DNA from 3 places in the Bacillus sp. 11C genome. Region 1 is predicted to be linked to each of the others. Evidence: predicted binding sites of a transcription regulator. Region 1 holds the regulator's gene; each other region holds the start of a gene.
What was found. The regulator LexA, encoded in region 1, represses DNA repair genes until DNA is damaged. The targets are predictions, from matches to a motif close to CGAACATATGTTCG.
Positions count from the first base shown of each region.

Region 1 (4,289 bases):
AGACGGCCAAGCTGAAGATGGCCTGCTAGTGAAGCGGCTTCAGAAGAGATGCCTTCCATTAAATCACCATCACCGCAAATACTGTATGTATAATGATCAACTACGTTAAATGAATCGCGGTTGTAAGTTTCCGCTAAATGGCGTTCAGCGATAGCCATTCCGACAGCCATGGCAATTCCTTGGCCAAGCGGTCCTGTTGTCGCATCAACACCGGCAGTATGTCCGAATTCCGGATGTCCAGGTGTTTTGCTGCCCCACTGGCGGAATCCCTTAAGATCTTCGATGCTAAGATCAAACCCGCTTAAATGAAGCATGCTGTATAAAAGTGCTGATCCGTGTCCAGCAGATAAAACAAAACGGTCACGGTTAAACCAGCCAGGGTTTGCCGGACTTACGTTCATAAATTTTGTCCACAGCGTGTATGCCATTGGAGCTGCCCCCATTGGCATCCCTGGGTGACCAGAATTTGCTTTTTCAATAGCGTCTATTGACAGTGTGCGAATGGTAGCAACTGATTTCTTTTCAATTGTATCCATAAAAATCCCCTTCCTTATGTGTTGTACCCTTACATCATAAATGTCTGACGACTTTTTCTCAACTGTTTCAGCTTAAATTTGAGAGAAACTTGTTGAAATTTGTCCCATGAAAGTGTTGCTATAGTATATGCAAAAGAGGAATACGTTATTGCCGTATTCCTCTTCTATTAGTGAAGTTTATTATTTCTTTTTTCTTTTTTTAGTTTTTCTGGTGTAACATCATTGCCTTCCGGATCAATGATTTTCACACTTTTTAATGTGTTTTTCATAGAAGAGCGAAAACCTTTTAAATACTCTTGACGGAGCTTTTGCTGTTCTGCTTTTTCTTCTTCTGTCATAACGCCAGCTTTGGCTTTGGCAGCAAGTTCATTAATTCTGGCAATTTTTTCGTTTGAAATCATGTTAAACTCCTTTATGGCATTTTGTCTATATAGTACTAGATCAAAAAGAGTTTTACAACTGATTCAATCGGCTGTCTCGTCATTCTCTATGTATTCCTGAAACCGCCGGTGGACGGTCGCTTTAGATACATCATACCCAAACCCTCTCAGCGTAGCCGCAATTTCTGCGAACGTCAGTTTATTCGCTCTTAGGCGGACGATCTCTGAGATGGGCACGTCTATTCTTTCTTTTCCGCTGTTTTCATGTTGGTTTTTCAGGTTTTTTTGCGGTTTGAAACCGTTTTTTACTGCACGTTTCATTCCCCGCTTGATTTTCAAGTTGTGAATTTTCCGCTGGTACTCTTCAACAATGCTGACGATCTCCAGCACCATCGAGTCAGCCTCCGATAACTCCAGTTCACCTCTGTGAGCCGTTGTATAGACTTTCACACCTTCTCTATAGATGCAATGAAGCAGTGCGATTTTTGCATTTCCACGTCCGAGCCTAGTTTCATCCTGAACCAAAATGACATCAATTCCAGAATTCTTGATCTCATCAAGCAGCCCAAATACACCATCCCGATCCATTTCATATCCGCTAGCTTTCTCAGAAATCACTTTGACGACTTCCATGCCGTTCTCGGCCGCAATGGCCGTAAGCTCCTCCTCCTGCCGCTTTAATGACGTCTCCTGCTGTTCTTTATTTGTGCTTACGCGGGCATAAATGAGTGCTTTCATTTTTTCTATCTTTCCTCTCTATCTTACAGTTGCCAATTCATATGCATCCTGATGCTTCTTTTTCAATGGAATCACCAATTCATCTCCCGGCTGGATATCAGACGTCTGAAGATGATTTTTATCAGCCACCCATTCAATAAATTCACTTTTGTTTATTTTCTTTTTATCTGCTACCTGGCCGGCTATAGACCAAAGTGTATCGCCTTGCTGGACTTCTATTTTAACATACTGATTAAGCTCCTGGCCGCTGCTTGTATATGACAGCAAAAGGATTACCGCGCTCAAAATCACTGTGAACAGACCGACAAAAATAATAGATTCTTTACCCATGATCATAACCTCCAACAGGAATGTTTGTTCGCTTTTTTATAATTTCAGTATATACGAACAAACGTTTCTGTCAATTGTTTTTTCGAACCTATGTTTGTACTGTAAGGAAAATCATGCTATAATCTTCTTAAAATCGACGTTTTGAGGTGCGAAAAATGACGAAGCTATCAAAAAGGCAACTTGATATCCTCCGTTTTATTAAAGCAGAGGTTAAATCAAAAGGATATCCGCCTTCCGTAAGAGAGATCGGAGAGGCTGTCGGGCTTGCGTCCAGTTCAACTGTCCACGGCCACTTGGCCCGCTTGGAAACAAAAGGGCTGATCAGACGAGATCCGACAAAACCAAGAGCGATAGAAATTCTTGATGAAGAAGTAGACATTCCGCAAAGCCAGGTCGTTAATGTACCGGTCATCGGGAAAGTCACGGCGGGATCTCCTATTACAGCAATAGAAAATATTGAAGAATATTTTCCGCTTCCTGACCGTATGGTTCCCCCGGACGAGCATGTGTTTATGCTTGAAATTATGGGAGACAGTATGATTGACGCTGGTATTTTCGATAAGGATTATGTCATCGTTAAACAGCAAAACATAGCAAACAACGGGGAAATTGTCGTTGCGATGACAGAAGATGATGAAGCTACGGTAAAACGTTTCTATAAAGAGGATACTCACATTCGCTTACAGCCTGAAAACCCAACGATGGAACCTATCATCTTACAGAATGTCAGCATTCTAGGGAAAGTAATTGGCGTGTTCAGAACCGTCCATTAATCTATTGAACTATCAGATGATGAAATAACCCCCTCTTCCTTTATGGAGAGGGGGTTTATTGTATCAAAAAAAGCAGGCTCGCCCTGAATTTTAGGTACGAGCCTGAATAGGAGGAAAAGAACATCATGTTTACACCATAATTATCCATCAAACAATTGTTGAAGTCAAGAAATTTTTTTTCCTTCAGGAAACTTTTATCGAAATGTTGTCTGTTTAAAACATTAGACGTGACCTGCTTAAAAATGTTTCATTTCTAGGTCGTGGAATGATACGGGTTTAGATTTATGCAGAGAGCGCGGCAATTAATTTATGTAAAAATTTAGTACATAGTTTAGTTAGTTCTATTTTATGTAAAAAACAGCTCACCTTTATCATCGTGAGCTTCAATCAAAATGAAAATATTGAATACCATAACTCCCTTTTACTCGAACACTTGTGCAGTTTTCCGAATGTTCTTCTGCAAAGATACGGTATCGATGAAATGGATCAATTGAAACCTTATCCTGAGCACTAAAATCAAACCAACTGCCTCTGAATTGTTTCGTGCTCAGCGTGGAATATTGCCCCGTAAGCCCCATCCGTTGAAGTTTAAGCTCAACTGAACAACTATTGGCTCCCAAGATCGTAAACTGATAGCCTAAAAAATATTCGATTGCCGGAACATCACTGATATTTTCCAGAACAAACGACTTTGTGCTGTCATTTAAAATAAAGTCTGTTTTGTGATCAAACCCTAATGCTGACGCATGGGTACTGCCAATGCCAAAAAAACACGTCAAAACTGCCGTTAAAGCCAGTATCTTCATTTTCAACCAAACCCCCTCGTTTACCATACTTTAACCTTTATTCATATTTATGTATATGTTCTTTGTGATATCTCGAGGCCGTTTCAATCATAAAATTTCATATGCGTTTTTTCCTGTTTATAATAACGAAGCCTGTCTTGAAGGGTTCCGGTATGAAATTCAAATTTATGGCCGTCTGGGTCGGTAAAATAAATAGACTTTCGATCGCGTTCATTTCGTTCTCTTCCAGGCAGTATATGGACATGAAGCCTTTTCAATTTTGCTGATATTTCCTCAAACTCACGATCTTCAATAGTAAAAGCAATATGAGTATATGATGCCTTAATGTCATTTCTCGGAATGTCAGGCTCTTCATTAAGTGCAAGCCAGATGCCATTCAAATCAAAATATGCTGTTGTTCTTCCTTTTACCAGCAGCTTGGCATCAAACACTTTGTGATAAAAATCGATTGATGTGTCCAAATGGGAAACAGAAAATAACAAATGATTGATTCCTTTTATCTCCACAATAAATTCCCCCTCTAAAGCTGATCAACCATATGTACGTTTTTGCACCAAGAAGGTTTCATGCAACAAGAAAAAAATACCAGTGTAAACAAAATCGAATTGTTTAAAATAATGACTGTAACAAAGATAACGATTAAGAAAAGGATTTTCCTTAAAAATAACAACTTAGGTGATCAAATGAAACATCTCATTGCACTTTCTTCAAAGATTGCTTTCACTC
Region 1 covers NZ_JBUPVZ010000014.1:99,689-103,977, forward strand. The annotation lists gene tkt (transketolase) at 1-536, opposite strand, end outside; gene ACY3LV_RS17315 (DUF896 domain-containing protein) at 704-937, opposite strand; gene ACY3LV_RS17320 (YneB family resolvase-like protein) at 1,001-1,654, opposite strand; gene yneA (cell division suppressor protein YneA) at 1,673-1,990, opposite strand; gene lexA (transcriptional repressor LexA) at 2,140-2,757, shown strand; gene ACY3LV_RS17335 (hypothetical protein) at 3,141-3,563, opposite strand; gene fosM (FosM family fosfomycin resistance protein) at 3,647-4,069, opposite strand; gene ACY3LV_RS17345 (YndM family protein) at 4,247-4,289, shown strand, end outside.

Region 2 (4,289 bases), on a different contig from region 1:
AAATAAGCTATTGTTCATAAAAAGCAGTGTCATCTATATAGAAAATGGGCAGACTAATCCTATTTTTTCTGATTTGAAATATTGATTTCAAACGGTAAAAATAAGATTAGTTAATCATTGTCCACCCATCATCCCTTCTTGTTTTGATTACACACACTATAGCATAACTTCAAATTCGAAAGCAAAGGCTATTTGGAATATTTTTCATCAAAAAACTCCTGCTCTCATTTTTGAGGCAGGAGCTGCGAGTCTTATTGATGCTTTGCTTTTCTCACTTTATAAACCACAATCAGCAAAATAAACCAAACCGGCGTGATAAATAAGGAAATTCGAGTATCCTGAGCTAATGCTAAAACAACAATGATAAACGCCAGAAACGCAAGAATCAGGTAGTTTGAAAACGGATAAAGCGGAAGCTTAAACTTATTTGTTTTCGCTAATTCAGGTCTTGTTTTCCGGTATTTCATATGGCAGATGACCGTAATACCCCAAATGTAGATAAAGCAGACGGTTGAAATGCTTGTGATCAGGGTGAATACGCCTTCTGGCATGATGTAGTTTAGCGTGACACCGATTAAAATCACGATAGCTGAAAAGAACAACGCATTTCTGGGTACTTTACGCGGAGTCAGTTTCGCCATTGATTCAGGCGCATTATTATCTTTCGCCAAGGAATAGATCATACGGCTTGTACTGAACACAGCGCTGTTACATGCTGAAGCAGCGGATGTCAACACAACAAAGTTAATAATACTTGCTGCCGCGACGATGCCGACCGCGACAAATACCTGTACGAATGGGCTTTCGCTAGGATTGATAACATTCCAAGGATAGATGCTCATAATGACAAGAAGAGCACCGATATAGAAAAGCAGCACCCGGATAGGGATATTGTTGATCGCCTTAGGGATGACTTTTTCAGGGTTCTCTGTTTCACCGGCTGTAAGTCCGACCAGCTCAATGCCGACAAAGGCAAACACAACCATCTGGAACGAGAGGATAAACCCGTGCATTCCATTCGGGAACATACCTCCGTGGCTCCAGAGATTTGTGAAACTGGAGGCTCCTGAGCTAGTGGGAAACCCTTTGAAGATCATCACAAGACCGATAGCGATCAGCGCCAAAATGGCAATGACTTTAATTAAAGCAAACCAAAATTCTAATTCTCCAAAAAGCTTGACAGTTGCCAGGTTCATAATCATTAAAACAATCAGAGCGATTAAGCCGGGCACCCATTGCGGCACACCCGGGAGCCAATATTGAGTGTAAAGCCCGACGGCTGTCAGATCTGCCATCGCAATGGAAATCCAGCAGAACCAGTATGTCCAGCCGGTGATAAAGGCTGCCATATCGCCTAAATAGTCTTGTACAAAATCAACAAAAGAGTGATAGTTCAAATTCGATAACAGCAGTTCACCCAGAGATCGCATAATTAAAAAGCAAATGATTCCTGTGATCAAGTAGGCAAATAAAATCGACGGGCCGGCAAAATGAATTGATTTTCCTGAGCCGAGAAATAACCCCGTCCCAATAGCACCGCCGATGGCGATGAGCTGGATGTGCCTGTTTTTTAAGCCTCTCTCCAAGGTTTGCTGATTTATATTATCTTTCGTCATATCGTCTGTCACTTTGTGTGTTCCTCCATTGAAAATTGTTTTGAGTCAGCAATACGTTTTTAATGATTATTATAACACTAAAATTTCTATCTTTTTTACTATAAAGGTAAATGAAAAGAAATTTTAATGTTTTTTGAAAAAATTCATAATAAAAGCGGCTCCATTTAGTGAGCCGCAGTCGTTTTATGCCATTTCTGTTTTTTTCAAATACAGGTAGAGCCCATAATCTGTCGGAGCGGATGCATATCCTGCCTGCCGCAGCATTGCTGTGATATTGCCACGGTGGTATGTCCCGTGATTAACAACGTGAGGAACCAGCTCGGAAACAGTCGTTTCCATGATTCCGGCTGAGGGGTTTTGAATCTGGAGGGGTTTATCGATCTGTTCGTTTTGCTGTAAACATAATGTGTAGCGCTCGGATAACTCCAGAAACAGGGCTTCCATCTCCTCCATTTCTTTTGTCTCTGTCTGTTCTTTAAGCTGTTCAGCTAATGCCAGAGCATCGTTCATGCTTTTGCCGCAAAACACTTCAATCCAGCCGAGGTCGGAGAGGTAAACATGAGACAAGACATGGGCTATCGACGGAAACACACTTTGAATGTCTTGGCGATAGACCTCTTTTGGAAGCTCTTTTAACCGGTTGAATATTTGCTGATTAGCCCATACGTTATATTCATAAAAATGTAGTGGAAAATCTGGCATGTGGATTTTCTCCCTTCGTGTTTATAACTCCATTGTACACGAACAGGTGTTCTTTGTGGAGTGTTTGTGAATAAAATAGGTTGACAGACATAGTTTAGAGGAATAAACTAATTGGCATTGATCATATAGTTTAGTGGTATAAACTATAATGAGGAGGGGAAGATGTTGAATGAACAAAAGCTATGTCAGGCGATAAACCTGTTTGTGGAAGTATTACTCGAGGGGACAGAGTTTGTGCATCGTGAAATCAATCAGGATGTCTTCAAGCATATCTCCAGAGAACAGGCGGACCTGTTAAAAATTTTAAAAGTCAAAGGACCAACCTCTCCCGGCAGCCTGGCCATGTATCAAAATGTACATAAGAGCGCGATTTCGAACAGACTGAAAAAGCTGCTTGAAAAAGGATTGGTTGAATGGGATGACTGTCCGGCAAAAAGTGATAAGCGCTCTAAGCTTATTCACATCACAGCCAGCGGTGAAAACATCCTGGAAAAATTAGATTCAGCCATCTTTAACGCTCTTAAAGAGCTAATCGATGATATAGATGAGGAACACTTAAACTCTATCATAGAGATATTCACCATTCTAAAAAGCAAATTTAAAGGAGGAGATCCTGCCGAATGAGAGCAATCATCAAATTCAAGTGGGCAATTGCAGCCATTATATTAGCACTTACCGTGATATTGAGTTTGTTTTCTCCGAACGTAACAGAACTGGCCAATCAAAAAGGGCAGGCCCAGCTACCCGCTGATGCTGTTTCGGAAAAAGCAAATGCCATTTTAAAACAAGCGGGAGAAGACACTAATTCGATCAGTATGGTTCTTACATTAGACCACGCTTTGAAGAAAGAAACAGAGGATCAGCTCCGCGCAATGATCGATAAAATCAAAAAGATCGACGGTGTAGAAGAAGTAACGTCCCCTTTGACAGCGGAGAAAGAAGTCAAAGACCAATTAATCTCAAAAGACAAGAAAACGATTCTCATTCCTGTCACGATTACAGGTTCTGATAAAAAGGCGGAAAAAATCGCGAATGACATGTATAAAATCGTTCCTAATGATTTAACTGCATATATGACAGGAGCATCTCTCATCAATCAGGATTTCGCTCACAGTTCAGAGGAAGGGCTCAAGAAAACGGAAGTGATCACAGTCTGCCTGATTATCGGTTTACTTCTGATCGTGTTCCGCTCTGTTGTGACGCCTTTTATCCCGATTGTGGTTGTCGGTTTCTCTTATCTGATCAGTCAATCCGTATTGGGAATCCTTGTGTACAATGTTGATTTTCCTATCTCGACGTTTACGCAAACTTTCTTAGTCGCCATCCTGTTCGGCATCGGAACAGATTACTGCATACTGCTTCTGACCCGATTCCGTGAAGAATTGGCAAATGGACATGACAAAAAAGAAGCGGTGCTAATCGCTTATCGTACAGGAGGGAAAACCTTATTTATCAGCGGATTTGCGGTATTGATCGGGTTTTCTGCCTTAGGCTTTGCGAAGTTTGCGATTTTCCAATCAGCAGTAGGAGTCGCAGTCGGTGTGGGAATTTTAATGATCATCCTCTACACACTGCTGCCATTATTTATGGTGACACTGGGTGAAAAGTTATTCTGGCCTTCTAAAAAAGTGCTGTCGCACAGTGATAATAAATTATGGGCGTTTCTCGGCAGACATTCGGTTGTGCGTCCGTTTCTGTTTATTGTCATTACAGTGATCATCACGCTTCCGTTCATTTTGACCTATGATGACCAGATTTCATTCGATTCGACTGCAGAGATCAGCAGCGATTATAAATCAATAAAAGCTCTTGAGGCCATCAAAGATGGATTCGGTGAAGGGAAAGCGTTCCCGATCAACGTTGTCGTGAAAGGAGACAAAGAACTCACAACAGCTGATACAATCCCTTATCTCGGAAATGTCAGCAAAGCGATTGAGAAAGTCGATCATGTGGACTCTGTCATGACCATCA
Region 2 covers NZ_JBUPVZ010000024.1:6,248-10,536, forward strand. The annotation lists gene ACY3LV_RS20345 (amino acid permease) at 252-1,628, opposite strand; gene dinB (damage-inducible protein DinB) at 1,800-2,318, opposite strand; gene ACY3LV_RS20355 (MarR family transcriptional regulator) at 2,484-2,942, shown strand; gene ACY3LV_RS20360 (MMPL family transporter) at 2,939-4,289, shown strand, end outside.
Region 2: the regulator LexA is predicted to act here: its motif matches at 2,358-2,371, upstream of dinB (damage-inducible protein DinB).

Region 3 (4,289 bases), on a different contig from region 1:
ATGCTCAAGCTCTTCCGTGCAGACTGCCTTTAACCTTCCGTCTCCAAACGTCACTACGGTTCCTTTTTTCACCCGTTTCGCCGGTTTGACAAGCGTTTCCCACTTGTCACCAGCTTCTTGTTTCAGCAAAAGCAGTTCCACTTTCGCGCCGGTATCCTCTTTTGTTCCGAATAACCGCGCAGGCAGCACACGGGTATTGTTCAGCACAAGACAATCTCCTTCTTTAAAGAAGCTGATAATGTGTTTAAACGAGCTGTCAGTCAGCTCTCCTGTATGTTTATCAAGCACCATCAGCCTTGAAGCATCACGCTGCTCCAACGGCACTTGTGCAATTAAACGTTCCGGTAGTTCAAAATCAAATAAATCGACTTTCATGATGATTTCACCTTTATTCTAGTCTTTTGTTATTTCATTCTGCCGAAAAGATTAAGCAAAATTGATAATACCACACTTATGATAATACAAGTGACAACCGGGAAGAAAAACGTGACATTTCCCTTTTTCACAAAAATATCTCCCGGCATCTTGCCGACAAAATGCAATACTGCTCCGATGATAAGCAAAACAGCACCAAGAATCATAATGATCTTAGGGAATTCAATCATATCGTGGAGCCTCCATTTGGAAATGATGATACACGGCCGGTGTCACGATCCTTCCACGCGGCGTTCTTTGGATAAAACCGATTTGCAGCAGATACGGTTCGTATACGTCTTCAATCGTATGAGGTTCTTCACCGATAGTGGCTGAAATGGTGTCAAGACCCACCGGGCCGCCATTAAACTTTTCGATCATACCCATCAGCAGCTTGTGATCAATATGATCCAAACCGAGGCGGTCAACCTGGAGCCGCTCCAGCGCATCCTGCGAAATCTCTTCCGTGATCCGGCTGTCACCCAGCACCTGGGCGAAATCGCGGACCCTCCTCAGCAGGCGGTTCGCTACGCGGGGCGTACCTCTCGATCTCCTCGCAATTTCAAGAGCTGACGGATTATCAATTTCAACCTCGAATACATCAGCGGTTCTTGTGACGATATCGGCCAGCTCTTCTTGCGTATAGTACTCAAGGCGCGACATCACGCCGAACCGATCTCTTAACGGCGCCGTCAAAAGCCCTACCCTCGTCGTTGCGCCTACCAGCGTAAAAGGCGGCAAGTCGAGCCGAACCGAGCGGGCAGAGGGGCCTTTTCCAATCACAATATCCAGACAAAAGTCCTCCATCGCCGGATACAGCACCTCTTCTATCGATCTGTGCAGTCTATGTATTTCATCAATAAATAATACATCACCCGGTTCCAGCGCCGTTAATATGGCAGCCAAATCACCAGGTCTTTCAATCGCGGGCCCTGATGTCGTCCGCAATTCCACTCCCATTTCATTGGCAACGATGGAAGCAAGCGTGGTTTTCCCGAGTCCGGGCGGCCCGTACAGAAGAACATGATCCAGCGTCTCCTGTCTCATTTTCGCCGCATCTATAAACACACGCAAATTTTCTTTCACCTTATGCTGTCCGATATACTGCGCCAGATTTTGCGGCCTCAAACTTTGCTCTATCACTGATTCATGGTTGTCTGCTTCACTTGAGACGAGCCGTTCATCCATGAACATCACCTTACTTCAATAGTTTTTGTAATGCTTTTTTCACATATTGGTCTGTTGTCAGCCCTATTTCTTCTTTTAAGTGAGGAAGCACCTTTTTGATTTCTTTTTCAGCATATCCTAGAACCCTGAGAGCCTCAAGCGCTTCTTCGAGAGCGGTTTCTGCTGTTTGCTTTTCAAGCCTTTCTTCATGATTAAACAGATTTCCAATCATTTCAGGCACAACATCAGCGAGCTTTCCTTTTAAATCAAGAATAATCTGGCGCGCAGTTTTCTTTCCTACACCAGGAAACTTGACCAAAAAGGCTTCATCCTCATTTTCAATTGCTTGGATAACCGCTCCCGGATCACCTGAGCCTAAAATAGCGAGAGCCCCTTTTGGACCGATTCCGGTCACGTTTAACAGCTTTGTAAAGAGCGCCTTCTCCTCCCTTGTTGAAAAACCGTAGAGCGAAAAAGCATCCTCTCTGATATGGTGGTACGTAAAAATCGTTTCTTGGTTTCTCTCCTTATATATAAACGGATTCGGCGTGAAAATCTGATAGCCAATGCCGCCGTTCTCTATCACAATATATTGGGGAGATACATAATCAATCGTCCCTTTAACAAATTCAATCACGCAAATTCACCTCTTTGACTGTTCTTCATTGTACCATAAAAACAGCCAAAGTCTTATAGAAAAGTTAACATACGTTCGCTTCTCTCTCATTCTCCCACGAAAAAAAAGACATGAATACATGTCTTCAATCAGCGGACGTCACCCGCTGTATGTCTTCATATGTTCTATGACGTCCTCAAACTCCGCTTTTGTCCGAAATGGAATGCCTTTCAGCAGATTTTTTTGCATATGGCTTTCCAGCCTTTCTAAATCAATTTGAAAAAAAGACTGAATCGGTTCGGAAGCTGACTCAGGCCGCCCATGAAAAGTGGATATCACGCCATTATCCGATACACCGATATATCCGTTGACCTTGCTGAGCGGAGAAATATCGTCCATTTGCTTTCGGAAGAGCACATATCCCTTACTTTGTTCGACAAGCGTCCAGCCGGTATAAGCTGCCCAAAACTCATCCATAGAAAGCACTTTTTCACGCTTATGCTCAATGCTGACATCTCCGTCCAAATACACTTTTTCAAGCTGCACATGCACCTGCAGCGGTTCATAGTGCTCCACTTCCGCCCCTAGCGCGTGGGGAGGAGCACCTAATAGAAATGCTGCGGCTGAGCAAAGAATGCCCAGCAAAAGATACGCCGTGCTGAATCGTTTCACCCTCTACACCTCTTTGCACACGTTTATGGCTAGTTTGACCAAAGAGGCTACTGCTTAACCGTTTTCTCGAAATTTGTTTGCATGTTTTCCGTGACAAGCCTTTCCTCCGTATACATATCAGCGTTTTGCTCAGAAATCGTTAAAAATTGTGTCAGAAAAGCGCTGAAAAAATACAATGCCGCAAAGATCCAAATGACACCGCCTGCACCGAGCGGTCCAATGAAAAGACTGACGATGCCCGGCGCGATAAACGCACATAAACCGGACCCTAAGTTCAAGACTGACATGGCAGCGCCTTTATTATCAGGTGCAAGTGTCGGCAAAAGCGCGCTCAATGGCACGTAGCCGGCCAATGCTGCACCGTAGCAGCAGGCGATAATCAGCAGCACCCAATACTGATGCCCGATCAACTGAGGCGTGTAATAAAGCGCCAGCGTAAAAACACCGCACCCGACACCGCCAAACCACATCACGGTATTGCGCCAGCCAAGTTTATCTCCGACTGCACCGAAAATGATATTAAACACAATATTCACGAAAAACAGCGTTCCCCATATTTGCAGCCATTCTGAAACGGAATACCCGTAACGCGCTAAATAAGTTGGGAGAAAAATCGCAAATCCAAATTGTCCTATGGCATTAATTGTCTTGACCACACCGCCGATGCCGACTTTAGGGTTTTCAAACATAATTGTAAATGCCTTCGATAGTTCTTTCCATTTCGGCTGATCTTGTTGTTGTACCGGTGTGAATTGATCTTTGTTTAAAAATAGGGCGAGGAATCCCCCTGCCGCGACAAACAGCAAAGCGCTCCAAAGCGTATTGATTTCTCCAAAGGCCGGAACCGCATAACTGGAATAGAACGGACCGAGCACATTTAAGCCGCACGTAAACATAAACCAAAACCAGCCGACGGCTTTTCCGAGAATATGATGAGAAGTGCTGTATGACACCCACACGAGAAAAGAGTATGCAAACAGCGGATATCCCAAGCCTCTAAGTGCATAGCTGCCCAGGAGAGCCGGATAATGCATATGAGGAATTGCCCAGCCGATAAAAGCGGCCGAACCGAGGATAAATGCAAGCAAGCCGACAATCATCGTTTTTCTCGGCCCCCAAGTTTGGACAAACGTGCCTGAAAGCCAAGCCGAGATGGTGACAGCAATGCCGTACATGGTAAATAACAATGCGGATTGCTGCATGCTGAGACCATGTTCAACGAGAAAAGGAGACAGCCAGCCTTGTTCGAGTCCGTCTCCAACCATAAAGATAACAACGCCAATATAACCCCAAATCATGTGAGAAGGAATTCCGATTTTGTTCAAAAAATTTCCTTTATCTTGTGCTGGATCCATTTCTCCACCGCCTACTTAAAGTATCAATGGAGGTTATATACCCAAGCTTTCTGAATTGTAATCCT
Region 3 covers NZ_JBUPVZ010000006.1:200,117-204,405, reverse strand. The annotation lists gene queA (tRNA preQ1(34) S-adenosylmethionine ribosyltransferase-isomerase QueA) at 1-375, opposite strand, end outside; gene ACY3LV_RS11160 (DUF2905 domain-containing protein) at 405-605, opposite strand; gene ruvB (Holliday junction branch migration DNA helicase RuvB) at 598-1,602, opposite strand; gene ruvA (Holliday junction branch migration protein RuvA) at 1,613-2,218, opposite strand; gene bofC (sporulation cell-cell signaling protein BofC) at 2,357-2,869, opposite strand; gene ACY3LV_RS11140 (MFS transporter) at 2,917-4,224, opposite strand.
Region 3: the regulator LexA is predicted to act here: its motif matches at 2,283-2,296, upstream of ruvA (Holliday junction branch migration protein RuvA).